Regions from separate parts of the Streptomyces sp. NPDC002309 genome, predicted to be linked through region 4. Evidence: riboswitches for the same ligand, from Rfam matches in the RefSeq annotation. Region 4 holds a riboswitch; each other region holds the start of a gene.

Evidence for each region. A riboswitch is a leader RNA that binds a small molecule or an ion and turns the genes downstream of it on or off. The one in region 4 is predicted to bind cobalamin.
Region 1: linked by a shared signal. The riboswitch ahead of ACWCPM_RS18865 (energy-coupling factor ABC transporter permease) and the one ahead of ACWCPM_RS16485 (cobalamin biosynthesis protein) in region 4 are both predicted to bind cobalamin.
Region 2: linked by a shared signal. The riboswitch ahead of metE (5-methyltetrahydropteroyltriglutamate--homocysteine S-methyltransferase) and the one ahead of ACWCPM_RS16485 (cobalamin biosynthesis protein) in region 4 are both predicted to bind cobalamin.
Region 3: linked by a shared signal. The riboswitch ahead of ACWCPM_RS23450 (ribonucleoside-diphosphate reductase subunit alpha) and the one ahead of ACWCPM_RS16485 (cobalamin biosynthesis protein) in region 4 are both predicted to bind cobalamin.

Annotation. Positions count from the first base shown of each region.
Region 1 is NZ_JBSFCI010000021.1:32,588-37,307, reverse strand. It holds gene ACWCPM_RS18870 (tetratricopeptide repeat protein) at 1-658, opposite strand, end outside; cobalamin riboswitch at 952-1,135, shown strand; gene ACWCPM_RS18865 (energy-coupling factor ABC transporter permease) at 1,170-1,877, shown strand; gene ACWCPM_RS18860 (energy-coupling factor ABC transporter substrate-binding protein) at 1,874-2,266, shown strand; gene cbiQ (cobalt ECF transporter T component CbiQ) at 2,272-3,021, shown strand; gene ACWCPM_RS18850 (energy-coupling factor ABC transporter ATP-binding protein) at 3,018-3,881, shown strand; gene ku (non-homologous end joining protein Ku) at 4,407-4,720, opposite strand, start outside.
Region 2 is NZ_JBSFCI010000027.1:108,395-113,114, reverse strand. It holds gene ACWCPM_RS23115 (FAD-binding dehydrogenase) at 1-337, shown strand, start outside; gene metE (5-methyltetrahydropteroyltriglutamate--homocysteine S-methyltransferase) at 527-2,845, opposite strand; cobalamin riboswitch at 3,016-3,237, opposite strand; gene ACWCPM_RS23105 (ATP-binding cassette domain-containing protein) at 3,393-4,028, shown strand; gene ACWCPM_RS23100 (metal ABC transporter permease) at 4,025-4,720, shown strand, end outside.
Region 3 is NZ_JBSFCI010000028.1:60,747-65,466, reverse strand. It holds gene ACWCPM_RS23450 (ribonucleoside-diphosphate reductase subunit alpha) at 1-1,602, opposite strand, end outside; cobalamin riboswitch at 1,727-1,903, opposite strand; gene ACWCPM_RS23445 (GNAT family N-acetyltransferase) at 1,920-2,426, opposite strand; gene mctP (monocarboxylate uptake permease MctP) at 2,712-4,322, opposite strand; gene ACWCPM_RS23435 (DUF3311 domain-containing protein) at 4,319-4,582, opposite strand.
Region 4 is NZ_JBSFCI010000017.1:98,042-102,761, reverse strand. It holds gene ACWCPM_RS16505 (alpha/beta hydrolase family protein) at 1-6, opposite strand, end outside; gene ACWCPM_RS16500 (class II aldolase/adducin family protein) at 232-1,011, opposite strand; gene ACWCPM_RS16495 (anion permease) at 1,320-2,561, shown strand; gene ACWCPM_RS16490 (hypothetical protein) at 2,594-2,815, shown strand; cobalamin riboswitch at 3,006-3,147, shown strand; gene ACWCPM_RS16485 (cobalamin biosynthesis protein) at 3,250-4,200, shown strand; gene ACWCPM_RS16480 (cobyric acid synthase) at 4,197-4,720, shown strand, end outside.

The sequences.
Region 1 (4,720 bases), on a different contig from region 4:
CCAGGACCGTGCGGACGGTGCGCTCGTTGCCGGGTTCGCCGAGCACCGAGGTGAGGATGCCGAAGCCCTGTTCCAGTGCGTCGGTGTCGTCGTCCAGGCCGTCGGCCAGCAGCGTCCCGGCCGTATCGAGGTCGCGGCAGTCCTCGGCCACCCGGTCGCCCCTGGCGCTGACCGGGGCGCCGGCCACGCGATGCCCGGCCCACACCTCGTCCTGGGCGCGGAACACCCCGGCGCAGTCGCCCTTGTCCCGGGCCTCGGTGACGTCCTGCCCGATGCGCAGGGCGTCGTGGCGCAGCAGCCCCACCGCCAGCAGCACCGGCACGGTGACGCAGAGCGCGATCAGGCGCTGCCGGCGGGAGGCGACGCGCGGGATGCCGCGGCTCGCCAGGAACCAGCCGTGGGCGACGACCGCGACCCACCAGGCCACCGCGGCGGCCTCGTACCCCCACGCGGCGGTCGAGGCGAGCAGGGAGCCGAGGACGACCGTGCCCAGGAGCGCGAGTACGGCGAGCCCGCGCCGTCCGAGGAGCCAGTAGCCGACGCCGAGCAGGGAGGCGTTGCCGAGGGCCGCGGCCAGCGGGTCGTGCTCCCGGGTGCGCGGCGGCCGGGGCGGCTCGGGCGGCGGGGCGAAGGGCATGGTGTAGGTCGGTTCGTCCATGGTGCTCTCCCCCTGGCGTGAACGGTCCTCGACACGGCCGTCGGTGCAGCGGGCAGCGCGCCCTCTGACCGGCGTGCGCCCCCTGTTGCCGTACGGTCTCTCTCAACTCACTTATGTGGCTTTGTCGTTGCTGTCCAGCGGTCCGGCACACCGTTGTATACGGGGCACTGTCGGGGAGGGGTCCCGGACGCGCCGCCGGCCAGGGGCGACGGCGGGCACGGCGCCCCGTCGCGCCGCGTGACCAGCGTCTTCGCGCCCCCCACGACACGCTTGTCACCACCCCTGGGGGCGCACTACTGTCACCACGCCTTGGTGAACGGGAAATCCGGTGCGAAACCGGTGCGGCCCTCGCCACTGTGATCGGGAAGTCCGGCTCCGGCCCTCAGGGGCAGCCACTGGGTCCTCGTGACCCGGGAAGGCGGAGCACGGGCGGTGTCACCCGTCAGCCAGGAGACCGGCCGAGGCAGTTCGAACACCATCCACGAGGTGCTGGAGAGGGTCTGCTGAAGCCATGCACATAGCCGAGGGTTTTCTTCCTCCGGCGCACGCGATCGCCTGGGGTGCCGCGTCCGCGCCGTTCGTCGTCCACGGAGTCCGCTCCCTCACCCGTGAGGTCAGGGAACATCCCGAGAGCACGCTGCTCCTCGGCGCCTCGGGCGCCTTCACCTTCGTCCTGTCGGCGCTGAAACTGCCGTCCGTGACCGGAAGTTGCTCACATCCCACCGGTACCGGACTGGGGGCCATCCTGTTCCGGCCGCCGGTCATGGCGGTGCTGGGCACCATCACCCTGCTGTTCCAGGCGCTGCTGCTCGCGCACGGCGGGCTGACCACGCTGGGCGCCAACGTCTTCTCGATGGCGATCGTCGGACCCTGGGCCGGCTACGGCGTCTACCGGCTGCTGCGGCGGTACGACGTGCCGCTGATGGTCGCCGTGTTCTTCGGGGCGTTCGTCGCCGACCTGTCCACGTACTGCGTCACCAGCGTCCAGCTGGCGCTCGCCTTCCCCGACCCGGGCAGCGGAATCCTGGGCGCGCTCGGCAAGTTCGGCTCCATCTTCGCGGTCACGCAGATCCCCCTCGCGGTGAGCGAGGGACTGCTCACGGTGCTGGTGATGCGGCTGCTCGTGCAGTCCAGCAAGGGTGAACTGACCCGGCTGGGCGTGCTGCTCACCAAGAAGGCGGGCAGCGAGAGGAACGACAGCGAGGCGGTGGCCCGATGAAACGCAACACGAGGATCAACCTCCTGCTGGTGCTCGCCGTCGCCGCGCTCGCGGTACTGCCGTTGCTGTTCGGGCTCGGGGACCACAAGGAGGAGCCGTTCACCGGCGCCGACGCCGAGGCGGAGACGGCGATCACCGAGCTGGCCCCGGACTACGAGCCCTGGTTCTCGCCGCTGTACGAGCCGCCGTCCGGTGAGATCGAGTCGGGGCTGTTCGCCCTCCAGGCCGCGGTCGGCGCGGGCGTGCTCGCGTACTACTTCGGGGTGCGCCGCGGCCGTCGTCAGGGTGAGGCCCGGACCATGGAGCAGCGGGGCGGCGGGCCCGGCCGGGCCGAGGAGCGGCGGGGCGGGGGGCTGGTGCCAGGACCCGGCGGAGCCGAAGGGGCCTGAGCCTCGTGCTGCCGATCGACGCGGCGGCGCACAGCAGTCGCTGGCGCCGCCGCCACCCCGTGGACAAGGCCGTGCTCGGGCTGGGACTCACCGTGCTGGCGATCTCGTTGCCGCCGTGGCCGGGGGCCGCGCTGGTGCTGGTGACGGCGCTGGCCGTGCTGCTCGGGCCGGCGGGCGTGCCGCCGCGGCGGCTGTGGCTCGCGTACCGCGTGCCGCTGGGCTTCTGTGTCACCGGCGCGCTGCCGCTGCTGGTGCGGGTCGGCGGCCCGGACGGGTTCGTCGGTCTCGCGGACGGTGGCGCGGTGCGTGCCGGGGAACTGCTGCTGCGGACCTCGGCGGCCTCCCTCGGGGTGCTGCTGTTCGCGTTCACCACACCGATGTCCGACCTGCTGCCGCGGCTGGTCCGGGCCGGTGTCCCCGCGCCCGTCGTCGACGTGGCCCTCGTGACGTACCGGATGAGCTTCCTGCTCCTCGACTCCGTACGCCGCGTCCACGACGCGCAGGCGGCCCGGCTCGGGCACACCACGCACGCCGCGCGGTGGCGGTCGCTGGGCGGGCTGGGCGCCACCGCCTTCGTACGCGCTTTCGACCGGGCGACGCGCCTCCAGGCCGGCCTCGCCGGGCGCGGCTACGACGGCACCCTGCGCGTCCTGGTGCCCGAGGCCCGCGTCTCCGTGCCGTTCACGGCCGTGAGTCTCGCGCTGCTCGCGGCTCTGGCCGCCCTCACCTTCGTACTCGAAAGGCCGCTTTCATGAGCGAGGCCGCCCCCCTGGTCGCCCTGCGGGGCGCGTCGTTCGCCTACGAGGACGGCCCGGCGGTGCTGACCGGTCTCGACTTCGAGGTGCGTGAGGGGCGCGCGCTGGCCCTGCTCGGCCGCAACGGCAGCGGCAAGACCACGCTGATGCGGCTGCTCAGCGGTGGACTCCGGCCGCGTGCCGGGGAGTTGGTGGTGGACGGCGCCACGGTGTCGTACGACCGGAAGGGGCTGACCCGGTTGCGGACCACCGTGCAACTGGTGGTGCAGGACCCGGACGACCAGCTGTTCGCCGCGTCGGTGGCGCAGGACGTGTCCTTCGGGCCGCTCAACCTGGGGCTGCCGGACTCCGAGGTGCGGGGGCGGGTGGCTCAGGCACTGACGGCGCTGGACATCTCCGCGCTGGCGGACCGGCCCACGCATCTGCTCTCGTACGGGCAGCGCAAGCGGACCGCGATCGCCGGTGCCGTCGCCATGCGCCCGCGGGTGCTGATCCTCGACGAGCCGACGGCCGGGCTCGATCCCGACGGTCAGGAGAGGCTGCTCGCCACGCTCGACGGGCTGCGCGCGAGCGGTACGACGGTTGTGATGGCCACCCATGACGTCGACCTCGCGCTGCGCTGGGCCGACGACGCGGCCCTGCTCACCCCGTCCGGGGTCCGCACCGGCCCCGCGCCCGAGAACCTGGCGCGGACGCAGCTCCTGCGGGAGGCGGGCCTGCGCCTGCCGTGGGGCGTCGCGGCGGCGGAACTGCTGCGCGGCCAGGGCCTGCTGGACGGCACGGCGACCGGTCCCCGCACGGCGGAGGAACTGGCGGCGCTGGCAACGCCGGCGGCGGGGCAGGCGGGGCCGCACAGCTGAACACCGCCGACCAGGCAGGGCGGGGCGGCACGGCTGATGGCCACTGCCAGGAAGGGCGGGGCGTTCGGCTGAGCACCGGCACCTCGGCAGATGCCCCGCGGGGCTGGGCACTTGCGCTGAGGGAGGCGGGCCGCGCGGCTGAAGGTCCGCCCTGAGGCCGGCGGCGCCGCGCGACTGAGCACCCGCGGGGAGCAGACGGCGCCGCACGGCCGGGCACTTGCGGTGACGCAAGCAGCGCCGCACAGCTGAACGCCCGCCACGAGGCCGGCGGCAACACGCGGCTGAGCACATGTGCCCGCGGCGCACAGCGCATGCGGCATGGCGGAACCGAACGCCCGCACCCACGCGGCGCAAGCGGAGTCGCGGAGCTGCTGAGCGCCGCCGCGCGCCGTCCCGGCGCCCCTCAGTTCTCCGGAGCGTCCCCGCTCTTCCTGCGCCGTGCGAGCAGCGTCGTGCCCGCGACCACCGCTCCGATCGCCCCGACCTTGTTCTGTGACACGGCTGTCGACTTCGGCGCGTCCCTCGTCACGCCGAGCGCTTGCGGGCCGTGGTCTTCTTCGCCGTCGCCTTCTTGGCGGTGCTCTTCGCCGTGCTCTTCGACGCCGCCGTCTTCTTCGTCGCCCGGGCCGACGTCGACGCGGTCTTCTTCGCGGCCGCCTTCTTCGCCGTGGACTTCTTGCCGGCCGGCTCCTTGGGCGCGGTACGGCCGGCCCTGCGCTGCGGGAGCGCGTGGACGTCGGCCTCCTCCGCAGGCGCCTCGCCGCGGGACTCCCGGGCCGCGCGGACGCTGCTCTCCAGGGCCGCCATCAGGTCGAGCACCTTGCCGCCGGCCGCGGGCT
Region 2 (4,720 bases), on a different contig from region 4:
CATGGGCATCCGCAACGCGCTCGCCTATCCCGGGGACACGCTCAGCCGTACCGCCTCCGCGCACCGGATCCTGGACCCGGCCGCCGGGCCGCTGATCGCCGTGCGGCTCAATATCCTCACCCGCAAGACCCTCGGTGGCCTCCAGACCGACCTCTCGGGCCGCGTCCTGAACGCCTCCGGCGTCCCGGTCCCCGGCCTGTACGCGGCAGGGGAGGTCGCGGGCTTCGGCGGCGGCGGCGTCCACGGGTACCGCTCGCTGGAGGGCACCTTCCTCGGCGGCTGCCTGTTCTCCGGCCGCGCGGCAGGCCGCGCGGCGGCCGAGGCGACCGCGACCTGAACCGACCGCGACCTGAAGGCTGCGTTCTGGACCGGCTGCGTTCTGGACCGGCCGCGTCCTGAGCCGGCCGCGACCTGAGCCGGCCGCGACCTGAACCGACCGCGACCTGAACCGACCGCGACCTGAACCGACCGCGACCTGAACCGACCGCGAGGGGCCGGGGCGCCCCGGCCCCTCGCGAAGGCCGGATCAGGAGGCGGGCAGCTCCGCCCGGACGGTGCGGGCGGCGGCGACCAGGTTCTCCAGGGAGGCGCGGGTCTCGGGCCAGCCGCGGGTCTTCAGGCCGCAGTCGGGATTGACCCACAGCCGCTCCGCCGGGATCGCCTCGAGCCCGGTGCGCAGGAGTTCGGCGGCCTCGTCGGTGCTCGGGACGCGCGGAGAGTGGATGTCGTACACGCCGGGCCCGGCCTCACGCGGGTAGCCGTGCGCGGCAAGCTCCCGCGCGACCTGCATGTGGGAGCGGGCGGCCTCCAGGCTGATGACGTCCGCGTCGAGGTCGTCGATGGCCTGGACGATGTCGCCGAACTCGGCGTAGCACATGTGGGTGTGGATCTGGGTGTCCGGCCGCACCCCGCTCGTGCTGAGTCGGAACGCCTCGGTCGCCCAGGCCAGATAGGCGGCGTGGTCGGCGGCGCGCAGCGGCAGGGTCTCGCGCAGGGCCGGCTCGTCGACCTGGATGACGGAGGTGCCGGCGGTCTCCAGGTCGACCACCTCGTCGCGCAGGGCGAGGGCGACCTGGCGGGCGGTGTCCCCGAGGGGCTGGTCGTCGCGGACGAAGGACCAGGCGAGCATGGTGACGGGCCCGGTGAGCATGCCCTTGACCGGACGGCCGGTGAGGGACTGGGCGTACGTCGTCCAGCGGACCGTCATCGGCTCGGGGCGGGAGATGTCGCCGGCCAGGATCGGCGGACGGACGTAGCGGGTGCCGTAGGACTGGACCCAGCCGTGCTGGGTGGCGAGGTAGCCGGTGAGCCGCTCGGCGAAGTACTGCACCATGTCGTTGCGTTCGGGCTCGCCGTGCACGAGGACGTCGATGCCGGTCTTCTCCTGGAAGGTGACGACCTCCTGGATCTCCGCCTTGATGCGCTCCTCGTACCCGGCCTCGTCGATGCGTCCGGCGCGCAGGTCGGCGCGGGCGGCGCGCAGCTCGTCGGTCTGCGGGAACGATCCGATGGTCGTGGTCGGCAGCAGGGGCAGCCCGAGGTGGGCGCGCTGGGCCGCGGCCCGCTCGGCGTACGGCTGGGAGCGGCGGGCGTCGGTGTGCGTGACGGCGGCGGCGCGGGCGCGGACGGCCGGGTCGTGGGTGATGGGCGAGCCCGCGCGGGAGGCGAGGTCGGCGCGGTTGGCGGCCAGTTCGGCGGTGATCGTGTCGGTGCCCTGGGCGAGGCCCTTGGCGAGCGTGACGATCTCGGCGGTCTTCTGCTTCGCGAACGCGAGCCAGCGCAGGATCTGCGGCTCGATGTCCCGCTCGGCCGCGGAGTCCAGCGGCACGTGCAGCAGGGAACAGGAGGCGGCGACGTCCACCCGGTCCGCCAGGCCCAGCAGGGTCCCGAGCGTGGACAGCGACCTCTGCAGGTCGTTGATCCAGATGTTGCGGCCGTCGACGACACCGGCGACCAGACGCTTGCCGGGCAGTCCGCCGACGGCGGCGAGCGCGTCCAGGTTGGCCGCGGCGGCCCCGGTGAAGTCCAGGGCGAGCCCCTCGACGGGCGCCTTGGCCAGCACCGGCAGCGCGTCGCCGAGCCGGTCGAAGTAGGAGGCGACGAGCAGCCTGGGCCGGTCGGTGAGGGCGCCGAGGTCGCGATAGGCGCGGGCGGCGGCGTTCAGTTCGGCCGGGGTGCGGTCCTGGACGAGGGCGGGCTCGTCCAGCTGGACCCACTCGGCGCCGGCCGCGCGCAGGTCGGCGAGGACCTCGGCGTACACGGGAAGCAGCCGGTCCAGGAGCGTGAGCGGTGCGAAGTCCGCCGGGACGCCGGGGGCGGGCTTGGCGAGCAGCAGGTAGGTGACGGGGCCGACCAGGACGGGACGGGCGGTGAGGCCCTCGGCGAGGGCTTCCTCCAGCTCGGCGACCTGCTTGGCGGGGTCCGCCGTGAAGACGGTGTCCGGGCCCAGTTCGGGCACCAGATAGTGGTAGTTGGTGTCGAACCACTTGGTCATCTCCAGCGGCGCCACGTCCTGGGTGCCGCGGGCCATGGCGAAGTACCCGTCCGTCGCGTCGGCGGCGACGGCCGCGCGGTGCCGTTCGGGGATCGCGCCGACCATGACGGTGGTGTCGAGGACGTGGTCGTAGGAGGAGAAGTCGCCGGTGGGCACCTCGTGGATGCCGGCGTCGGCGAGCTGCTGCCGGTTGCTCCGGCGGAGTTCGGCGGCGGTGGCGTGGAGGGCGTCGGCGGTGACGCGGCCCTTCCAGTAGCCCTCGACTGCCTTTTTCAGCTCCCGGTTCTGACCCTGGCGGGGGTAGCCGTACACGGTGGCCTGTGCCGCCGCGGCCGCGGACTTCGCTGTCACGGAGATCTCCTTCGCGAGATGAATCCCTGAGATCCCGGGGACGGGACGAGAGCGCGAAGGGTGTGGCGACCCGGACGGCAACGACCTCGTGCGGCAAAAGCACGGCGGTTCCGTCCGTTGTGTACGCCGACCCGCCCTCGAGGTCACCGGGATGTCCGCGCACGGAACGGTCCGCACACGGGCAGTCGGCAGGTCTTCGGACTCGCGGGCACGTCCTCCTCGCCGGAGGACACCTACTGGCCGTCGCTTCCCGGGCCCGGTACGTCGGACCCAGTGCGTATGACGGCGGTCGTTCCCGCTCACCGCTGCGGGGCAGTCCCGGATTCCCACCGGGTTCCCTCTTACGACACCCCGCCTGGCGGACGGGGCGAACCAGCTGCGCGACCACCCTACGCGCCGTCGCCGGGGAGCGGAGGCAAGGTCCGGCATGCGGATGGTGAACCCGGACACGACGTCGACCGCTCACACGCCGGTGGCGACGCGATCGGTGACGCCGGGAACCATCCGCACCCTCCTCCCGACTCGTGTGGAGGAGCGAGGAGGCGGCATGGAAGCACTGGACGTCGTGATGCGCGACGTCGACTGCAGGCACGGCCGTGTGGAGGCCGTCCGCGGTGTCGACCTCGACGTCGCGGCCGGCCGGCGGGTGGCGCTGACCGGTACCAACGGTTCGGGCAAGACCACGCTGCTGCGGGCCGTGCTCGGCCTGCACCGCCGGACGGGCGGCCGGATCCTGGTGGGCGGCCGGGACACCCGCGGCGCCACCGAGTGGGCGTGGCGGCGCCGGGTGTGCGCGTGGATACCCCAGAAGCCGGCGGTCGGCCGGTTCCCGCTGCCGGCGCGGGAGTTGCTGGCCGGCAGCGGTGCGCGGGCCGAGGCTGTCGAGGCGGCGGCGAAGCTGGGCGTCGGGCACCTCGTCGGCCGGCCGCTGCACACCCTGTCGGGCGGCCAGTTGCAGCGCATGTATCTGGCACGCGCGGTCGGCTGTGTGGCCGCGGGCGCCGGGGTGCTGCTGGCCGACGAACCGACCGCCGCGCTCGACTTCGCCGGACAGGAGGAGGCCGCCGACGTCCTGCTGTCCCTGCCCGTGACCGTCGTGGTCGTCACCCACGACCGGGCCCTGGCCGACCGCTGCGACCAGGTGCTGGAGATGGCCGCCGGCCGGCTGCGGGAGGTGCGGTGAACGCCCAGGCGGCCGCCGACGTCGGCCAGTTGCTGCACCTCGTCCCGGTCCAGCGCGCCGGGATCGCCCTGCTGCTGGCCGCCGTCGGACTGCCCGTCATCGGTGTCGTGATCGTCGGGCTCGACATCATGCCGGTGCGGTTCGCGATGATGCACGTGGCGCTGCTGGGCATCGCGGTCGGCCTGCTGACCGGCCTCGACCCGATGCTGTGCGCGCTGCTGGCCTGCGCCCTCGCCGGGGCCGGGGTCGCCCCGCTGGCCCGCACCCCCGACGGGCTGTCCGGGGCGATGGGACTGCTCATGAGCCTCGCCGTCGCGGCCGCGCTGCTCGTGCTCGCGGTGTCCGGCGTCAACGCGGCCGGGGCGTTCGCCCTGCTGTGGGGATCGATCCTGTCGGTGGGCACCGCCGACCTGTGGGTGATCGGCGCCCTGGCCGTCGCCGTCCCGGCCCTGTTCTGGTGGCGGCGCCGCGACCTCGCGCTGCTGCTGTACGACCGCGAACTCGCCCTGACCTCCGGCGTACGCGTCGAGCGGCTCACCCTGGTGCTCCTCGTCCTGGTCGCGGTGGCCGTCGCCGGAGCCATCAAGCTGACGGGCGCGCTGCTCGTCGACGCCCTCACCCTGCTGCCCGCGCTCGCCGCCCGGCGCCTGGGCACGTCCCTGGGGTCCATCACCGCCTGGGCGGTGGGCATC
Region 3 (4,720 bases), on a different contig from region 4:
GGACAGCGCCTTCGCCTCGGGCGAGTCGAAGGGCAGCCGCAGCTTGAAGAAGACGTCCTGCAGGCCCATCGCGCCGAGGCCGACCGGGCGCCACCGGGAGTTGGAGCGGCCCGCCTGCTCGGTCGGATAGAAGTTGATGTCGACCACGCGGTCCAGGAAGGTCACGGCGGTGCGGACGGTCTGGTCCAGCCGGTCCCAGTCGATGTCGCCGCCCGTGACGAACGCGCCCAGGTTGACCGAGCCCAGGTTGCACACGGCAGTCTCGCCGTCGTCCGTGACCTCCAGGATCTCCGTGCAGAGGTTCGAGGAGTGGACGACGTGGCCCGGCTCGGCGGTCTGGTTGGCGGTGCGGTTGGCGGCGTCCTTGAAGGTCATCCAGCCGTTGCCGGTCTGCGCGAGGGTGCGCATCATCCGGCCGTACAGCTCACGGGCCGGCATGGTCTTCTTCGCCAGGCCCTTCTCCTCGGCCCGGCGGTAGGCGGCGTCGAACCCGTCGCCCCACAGGTCCACCAGCTCGGGCACGTCCGAGGGGGAGAACAGCGACCACGGGGCGTCCGCGTTCACCCGGCGCATGAACTCGTCCGGGACCCAGTGCGCCAGGTTGAGGTTGTGCGTACGGCGGGCGTCCTCACCGGTGTTGTCGCGCAGCTCCAGGAACTCCTCGATGTCGGAGTGCCAGGTCTCCAGGTAGACGGCGGCCGCGCCCTTGCGCCGGCCGCCCTGGTTCACGGCGGCCACCGAGGCGTCCAGGGTCTTCAGGAACGGGACGATGCCGTTGGAGTGGCCGTTGGTGCCGCGGATCAGGGAACCGCGCGAGCGGATCCGGGAGTACGACAGGCCGATGCCGCCGGCGTGCTTCGACAGCCGGGCGACCTGGTGGTAGCGCTCGTAGAGGGAGTCCAGCTCGTCCTTGGGGGAGTCGAGGAGGTAGCAGGACGACATCTGGGGGTGCCGGGTGCCGGAGTTGAAGAGGGTGGGGGAGGAGGGGAGGTAGTCGAGGCGGCTCATGAGCCCGTAGAGCGCGGCGACTTCGTTCACCGCGCGCGGGGTGTCGTCCTCGGCGAGACCCGCGGCGACACGCAGCATGAAGTGCTGGGGCGTCTCGACGACCTTGCGGGTGATCGGGTGCCGCAGCAGGTAGCGGCTGTACAGGGTGCGCAGACCGAAGTAGCCGAAGCGGTCGTCGGCGTCCCGGTCGATCAGGGCGTCCAGTCCGTCGGCGTGCAGCCGCACGAACGCGGCCGTGCGGTCGGCGATGAGCCCTTCCCGGTGGCCCACGGCGACGGACTCCGTGAAGGACGTGACGCCCTGGGAGGCGGCCTCGGCGGCGATGGAGACCGTCAGCAGGCGCGCGGCGAGCCGGGAGTAGGCGGGGTCCTCGGAGATCAGGCCGGCGGCGGCCTCCGTGGCCAGCTCACGCAGTTCGCTCTCGTCCGCCCGGGCCGAGCGGCCGCGCAGCGCGGCGGCGGCGACCCGGCCGGGGTCGGCGTCGGGGAGGTCGGCGGTCAGCTCGGTCAGGGTCCGCAGCAACGCGGTTCCGGGACCGTCGGCTTTCCCATCCACCGTTGTCGCTGCGGCCGGTTCGGCTGGCGCGATGGTCACGTGGGGCTCTCCCTCGCTCGGCACAGGGACCTCGCGGAGGGCAGGGGGGAACACACGAGCGCACGGGGCGTCGCGTCCACCGGCCCATTCCACGAGACCCGGACGTCAGGGCACCCGGGCCGGACGGCCGGGCGCGCTGTCGGCAGGTCCTCGGACTGAACAGGCGTGCGCACCCGATTCCGGGCAGATACACGCAAGTACACCGTTGCGGGACAGTTCCGGATTCGCACCGGATTCCCCTGCGTCGACAACGAGCATGAGCATACATCTAGTGCCGGGTGCCGAAGGCGCCCCCATATGTTGTGTCGCGGATGACTTCAGAGCGTCAACTTGTAGGTGAGGAGCGTGATGTCGTCGAGGTGCGGGACGGGGTTCCAGTCGCGCTCGGGGGTGCGGGTGAAGCCCAGCCGCTCGTAGACGCGGTGGGCCGCGCGCATGGTCCGCTGGGTCGACAGGACGACCCCGGTGCAGCCCTCGACGGCGCGGGCGCGATCGAGACAGGCGCGCACGAGCGCCTCGCCGACGCCTCGGCCGCGGGCCTCGCGGGCGACGGCGAGCATCCGGATCTCGGCCTCCCCGGGAGCGGCGATGTCGGCCATCGGGCCGCCGGACGGGACGAAGGTCACTCCGCCCAGGACCTGTCGCTGTTCGACGGCCACGAGCACCTGCGCGACGGCGGCGCGCGCCGCGACGCCTCTGAGCGTGCCGAGGTACTCGTCGCTCTCGCCGAAGTCGAGCAGGCCGTCCTGGAGGTAGGCCTGGGCGGTGATCTCGCCGAGGTCGGTGTACTCGGCGGGGTGCGCGGGGCGGATGACGATGTCCATGAGGGCAGTGTGCATCAGGCGGTGAGTACGACAGCGGGCCGCCGGGGTGCTGTGGCCTCGGTGGCCCGGTGTGTGCGGTGGCGGGTCGCCGGGGTGCTGTGGGCCGGGTGGCTCGGTGGCCCGGTGTGTGTGGTGGCGGGTCGCCGGGGGTGCTGTGGCCTCGGCGGCCCGGTGTGTACGACAGCGGGCCGCCGGGGTGCTCTGGCCTCGGCGGCCCGCTGCATGCTGTGTCGCTGGTCGCGCGGTTTCCCGCGCCTTGCGGGACGGGCCCCTACGGGGCGCGCCTCAGTGGGCGGCTCCGGCGGTCGCCGGGGGGAGCTCCGTCTGGACGCCAGGATCGCCGGCGTCCGCCGTGTAGTCCTCGGGCTTCGTCTCGTCGACGCCCTCGGGAGCCTTCATCGCCTTCAGGACGAAGGTGAGGACGACCGTGACCACCAGGTTGAGGACGAACGCCGTGAGGCCGATGTAGCCGATCTCACCGATGCCGGGGATCTCCGCCGAGGAGCCGCCGAAGTGCTTCTGCGTCGGCGAGGCGACACCGTACGCCGCGACCGTGCCGTAGAGCATGCCGACCGCCCAGCCGGCCAGCAGCGCCCAGCGGTGGAACCAGCGCGTGAACAGGCCGCCGACCAGGGCGGGCATGGTCTGCAGGATCCAGATGCCGCCCAGCAGCTGGAAGTTGATCGCGACCGTCTTGTCCATCCCGAGGACGAAGACCAGGGCGCCGACCTTCACCAGCAGGGACACCAGCTTGGAGACCTTGGTCTCCTCGGCGGGCGTGGCGTCCGGCTTGAGGAAGTCCTTGTAGATGTTGCGGGTGAAGAGGTTCGCCGCCGCGATCGACATGATGGCCGCCGGGACCAGCGCGCCGATGCCGATCGCCGCGAACGCGACGCCCGCGAACCAGTCCGGGAACATGTTCTCGAACAGCTGGGGGATCGCCAGCTGGCCGTTCTCCACCTTGACGCCGGCCGCGATCGCCATGAAGCCGAGCAGGCCCAGCAGGCCCAGCATCAGCGAGTACAGCGGCAGGATCGTGGAGTTACGGCGGATGACGTCCCGGCTGCGGCTGGAGAGCACGGCCGTGACGCTGTGCGGGTACATGAACAGGGCGAGCGCCGAGCCCAGCGCCAGCGTGGCGTACGTCCACTGCGAGGCGGCGTCCGGCACCAGTCCGCCCTTACCGGTCTCCGTGTACTTGTCGCTCGCGGCGGCGAAGATGTCGTCGAAGCCGCCCAGCTTGATCGGGATGTAGATGATGGCGACGGCGATCACGATGTAGATCAGCGTGTCCTTGACGAACGCGATCAGGGCCGGCGCCCGCAGTCCGGACGAGTACGTGTACGCGGCCAGCACACCGAAGGCGATCAGCAGCGGCAGGTCCTTGATGAACCAGTTGGTGTTCTCGCCGCCGCCGATGCCCATCACGTCCAGCACGGCCTGGATGCCGACCAGTTGCAACGCGATGTACGGCATGGTCGCGAGGATGCCGGTGACCGCGACGGCGAGGGACAGGCCCTTGGAGCCGAAGCGGCCCCGGACGAAGTCCGAGGTGGTGACGTAACCGTGCTTGTGGGAGACCGACCACAGCCGCGGCAGGAAGACGAACATCAACGGGTAGATGAGGATCGTGTACGGCACGGCGAAGAAGCCGGCCGCACCCGCCGCGTAGATCGCCGCCGGTACGGCGACGAAGGTGTACGCCGTGTAGAGGTCGCCGCCGAGCAGGAACCAGGTGATCCAGGTCCCGAAGGACCGGCCGCCCAGGCCCCACTCGTCGAGGCTCTGCTCGTTCTCGGCCCTGCGCCAGCGCGCGGCCAGGAAGCCCATCACCGTGACGGCGACGAAGAAGAGGATGAATACGGCGAGTGCGACGCCGTTCACACCGTCCTTCATGCTCCGGCACCCCCCTTCGTCCTGCGGGCGCGCTGGTCACGCTGCCACAGCCAGTAGGCGGTCATGGTGAGGGCGGTGGAGATCACGACCCAGGCCATCTGGTACCAGTAGAAGAACGGGATGCCGATGAACGTCGGGTCCGTCTTCGCGTACGAGCCCACCCAGAGCATGGCCACGAACGGTGTTATCAGACAGAGGGCGATGACGACGCGCACAGGCGTCACCACCGGCCCTCCCTTCACTTCTGAGGCTTCTGGCATCGGGCGGCTCCGTCCCCTCGCTGATTACCTGCCGTAACGCGCAGGCAATGTAGATCACGGTGTCCCGCTACCGGAAGCCCTTGTTCAGCATGTTCTTGTGAGGAACCCTGGGACTTACCGCTACCTCGGCAGTGGCGG
Region 4 (4,720 bases):
GCGCACCCGTCCAGTGTCCGGTCCCGCCCGTCCGGCGGCCAGCGGAGCGGCTGGACGGGGTGATCCGGCGTGGTGCGCGGACGGGGGCGCCACGGGTGGCGGGGCGCGAGTGCGGGGGCGGACGTCAGGAACGGGCGGCAGGGCACGGACGTGAGAAACCGGCGGCAGGCCCGCGGACACCAAGAACGGATGGCAGAGGGCAGGTGGCAGGTGGCGCCCACCCGCCCGTCGTCAGCCCGGCTGTCCGTAGCCCCGGAGCCGCTCGCCCGCCTCCAGCAGCTGCTCCCGCGACAGCAGGGACGGCGCCAGGCCCGGCACGGTGGACGCCGTCAGCCACACACGGCACATCCACTCGAGCTGGGCCGTGCGGTCGTACGCCTGGGTGAGGGTGGCGCCGTGGGTGACGGTGCCGTGGTTCTGGAGCAGGCAGCCGGAACGGCCGGCCAGCGCGCGCAGCATGTTCTCGGCCAGCGCGTCGGTGCCGTAGGTGGCGTAGGGGGCGACCCGGACGGGGCCGCCGAGCGCACCGGCCATGTAGTGGATGACCGGGAGTTCGGGGACGAGGGTGGAGACCGCTGTGGCGTGCACGGCGTGGGTGTGGACGACGGCGCGGGCGTCGGTGGTGCGGTAGACGGCGAGGTGCATGGGCAGTTCGCTGGTCGGCACGAGCGTGCCGCGCACCTGACGCCCGTCGAGGTCGACGCCGGTGACGTCGTCCGGCGTCAGCCGGTCGTAGGGAACGCCCGACGGGGTCACCAGGACCGTGTCCCCCACGCGTACCGAGACGTTGCCGGACGTACCGACGACGAGCCCCTCGGAGACGGTCCGGCGTGCCGTGGCCATGAGTTCCTCCCAGGCCCTCGCCTCCTCGTCCGTCATGCCGCCGCCCCTCCCCCCGGCCGCGTCCCGCGCGTCGGGGACGCCTCTCCGCCCCACGGCCACCTCCCCCGCGCCGCGGGCGCCGTCCCGCTCTCCCCGTGCGCCCCGCCGCTCCCACCGCTGTTCAGCCATGCCGAGATCCTGCCAGGGCGGGTCGCCGGCATGAACCCGCGCGGACGGACCGCCGGAACGCGCGCCTCACCCTCGTCGAGGCGGCCGAGTGACCGCAATCTCTTCGACGCGTCCTGGGCCCGGCCGGCGCGGTTCATGAAGGACCCGGTGACCGTACGGGGCCGATCGCACGGCGCGAGGACCGGCGGCTCACGCGGGTGCAACCACCCCCTCTTCCGGACACCCCCACGCCCCCCTCAGTTCATCTTTCGTTCACCTAGGTTACCTACGTTCGTCCAGCCAATGACCTCGAATGATTGCCTGGGTAAATGGAAGGCATCTCGCTCATCCTCGCGATAGTGGTGGTAACCGCTCTCGCGTTCGATTTCACGAACGGTTTCCACGACACCGCGAACGCGATGGCCACCACCATCTCGACAGGTGCCCTCAGACCCAAGGTCGCGGTGGCCATGTCCGCCGTCCTCAACCTGGTCGGCGCCTTCCTCTCCGTGGAGGTCGCCAACACGATCTCCAAGGGCCTGGTCGACGAGAGCGGCATCCGTCCCGAGGTCATCTTCGCCGCGCTGGTCGGCGCGATCCTGTGGAACCTGCTGACCTGGCTGGTCGGCCTGCCGTCCTCCTCCTCGCACGCCCTCATGGGCGGCCTGATCGGTGCCACCGTCGCCTCGGCCGGAGTGGGTGCCGTCCACAGCGACGCGCTGGTCACCAAGGTGCTGATCCCGGCGGTCGCCGCCCCGCTCGTCGCGGGCCTCGCGGCGATGCTCGCGACCCGGCTGACGTACAGCCTCGGCAGGAAGGCCGACGGCCAGGCGTCCGCCAAGGGGTACCGCGCCGGCCAGATCGCCTCCGCGGGCCTGGTCTCGCTGGCGCACGGCACCAACGACGCGCAGAAGACGATGGGCATCATCACCCTCGCCCTGGTCGCGGGCGGCACCCTCGCCCCCGACTCCGACCCGCCCCTGTGGGTCGTCCTCTCCGCGGGCGTCGCCATCGCGCTCGGCACCTACCTCGGCGGCTGGCGCATCATCCGCACCATGGGCAAGGGCCTGACGGACCTTCAGCCGCAGCAGGGGTTCGCCGCGCAGACCAGCGCCGCGACCGTCATCCTGGCCTCCTCCCACCTGGGCTTCTCCCTCTCCACCACGCACTCGGTCTCCGGTGCGGTGATGGGCGCGGGGCTCGGCCGCAAGGGCGGAGTGGTCCGCTGGTCCACCGCCACCCGGATGTTCGTCGCCTGGGGTCTGACGCTGCCGGCCGCCGCGCTGGTCGGCGCGATCGCCGAGTGGGTGACGGGCTTCGGCCCCTGGGGCACCGCCCTGGTCGCCGTCTTCCTGGTCGGCTCCAGCGCCGCGATCTGGAAGATCTCCCGCCGCGAGGTCGTCGACCACACGAACGTCAACGACGCGGCCGGTGAACCGGCCGGTGTGGTGACGACGGCGATCGCCGCGGTGACGCCGCCGCCCGCCGGCCCGCCGGCGGACGACCTCACGTCCACGTTCCCCCGGCAGTCCCCGACTTCGGAGCCGACCCGCTCCCAAGCCGGCGTCTGAGCACCCCTTTCACCGAAGGAAGCAGCACAAGCATGAAGATCGACTGGGTGGCCCTCGGCTCTGTGTTCGGTGTCAGCCTCGTGGTCACGGTGGCTCTGGTGAGCCTGTTCACCCTCGGGGTCGCCGGTCTGTCACGGCGCGAACGGGCCGTGGCACGAGGGGAGTCGGCGGCACTGGCGGTGACCGGCGCGTACGCGGCGTTCGCAGCGTGCGCGGGAGCCGTGGGATACGGGATCCATCTGATCGTGGTCTGACGGCCGCCGTTCATGTCGCGCCCTGCGCGGAGCCCTCGACAAGGGCCCCGGGCAGGGCACTTGCCGTCGAGGGCCCGTGCAGGGCACTCGCCGTGCGCCGGTGACCGCGCGGCGGGCGTGAGTCCGGTGCCACCAGTGCCGCGTGGGTCTTGGCACACTTACCCCGCCGCAGGTCAAGGGCAGTTGACGGCCGTTCCGGCCCCGTGGTGGACTGCCGGGGCCATGTACGGCGGCAGGAGAGGAAGCCCGGTGTGAATCCGGCGCGGTCCCGCCACTGTGACCGGGGAGGCGACTCCCCGGGAGCCAGGAACTCTCACCGCCGGTCTAGTCGAACCAGGGCGTGGACACCCTGAGTGAGGACGTACCGCGATGCCTGGCCGCTCAGTGAGGTCCCGTACCGACTCCCTGCCCGCCCGCACGGCCGGCTGAGCCCCGTGCGTGCCGATCGCGTCTTCGCGTACGGCGCCGCCGCCGGCCTCCTGGGCGACCTGCTGCTCGGCGATCCCCGCCGCGGGCATCCGGTCGCCGCGTTCGGGCGGGCCGCCGGCGCCGTCGAGCGGGTGCTGTGGCGGGACCACCGCGGGTGGGGCGCGCTGCACGCCGTGGTCTGCGCCGGAGGCGCCGTGGCGCTGGGCGCCGCGGCCCACCGGGTCGTACGGTCCTCCCCCGCCGCCTCCGTCGCGCTGACCGGGGTCGCCACCTGGGCCGTGGTCGGCGGGGCCTCGCTCGGGCGGGAGGCCCGGGCCGTCGGGCGCGCCCTGGAGGCGGGGGACATCGAGGCGGCGCGGGCACGGCTGCCGCATCTGTGCGGCCGGGACCCGCAGGCGCTGGACGCGCGGGGGATCGCGCGGGCGGTGGTGGAGTCCGTCGCGGAGAACACCTCCGACGCCGTGGTGGGCGCGCTGGTGTGGGGGGCCGCGGGCGGGGTGCCGGGGCTGCTCGGGTTCCGGGCGGTCAACACGCTGGACGCGATGGTGGGTCACAGGTCGCCGCGCCACCTCCGCTACGGATGGGCCAGCGCGCGGCTCGACGATCTCGCCGGGTGGCCGGGCGCCCGGCTGACGGCCTCGCTCGCCGTGCTGGCGGGCGGCGACCCCCGAGGGGCCCTGCGGGCCTGGCGGGCCGACGCCGCGAAGCATCCGAGCCCCAACGCCGGGCCCGTGGAGGCGTCGTTCGCGGGGGCGTTGGGGGTGCGGCTCGGGGGGACGCTGTCGTATGCGGGACGGGTCGAGCACCGGCCCGTACTGAACGGTGGAGGGCGCGCGGTGGAGGTCGGCGACATCGAGCGGGCCGTCCGGTTGTCCCGGCGGGTCGGCCGGCTTGCCCTGGTGGCCTGCGCGGCGGGAGCGTGGCTGCGCGGGCGGCTGCCGGGGAGGTGCGCGTGAACGGCCGCGGGCTGCTGGTCGCCGGTACCACCTCCGACGCCGGCAAGAGCGTCGTCACCGCGGGGATCTGCCGCTGGCTGGTGCGCCAGGGCGTCAAGGTGGCGCCCTTCAAGGCGCAGAACATGTCGCTCAACTCGTTCGTCACCGGCGAGGGCGCCGAGATCGGGCGGGCCCAGGCCATGCAGGCGCAGGCGTGCCGGGTGGAGCCGACCGCGCTGATGAATCCCGTGCTGCTCAAGCCCGGCGGGGAAAGCAGCAGCCAGGTGGTGCTGCTCGGCAGGCCCGTCGGGGAGATGAGCGCGCGGGGCTATCACGGCGGACGGCAGCAGGCGCTGCTCGGCACCGTGCTCGACTGTCTCGCCGAGTTGCGGGGCACGTACGACGCGGTGATCTGCGAGGGGGCCGGCAGCCCGGCCGAGATCAATCTGCGCCGGACGGACATCGTGAACATGGGGATCGCCCGCAACGCCGGGCTCCCCGTGCTGGTGGTCGGCGACATCGACCGCGGCGGCGTCTTCGC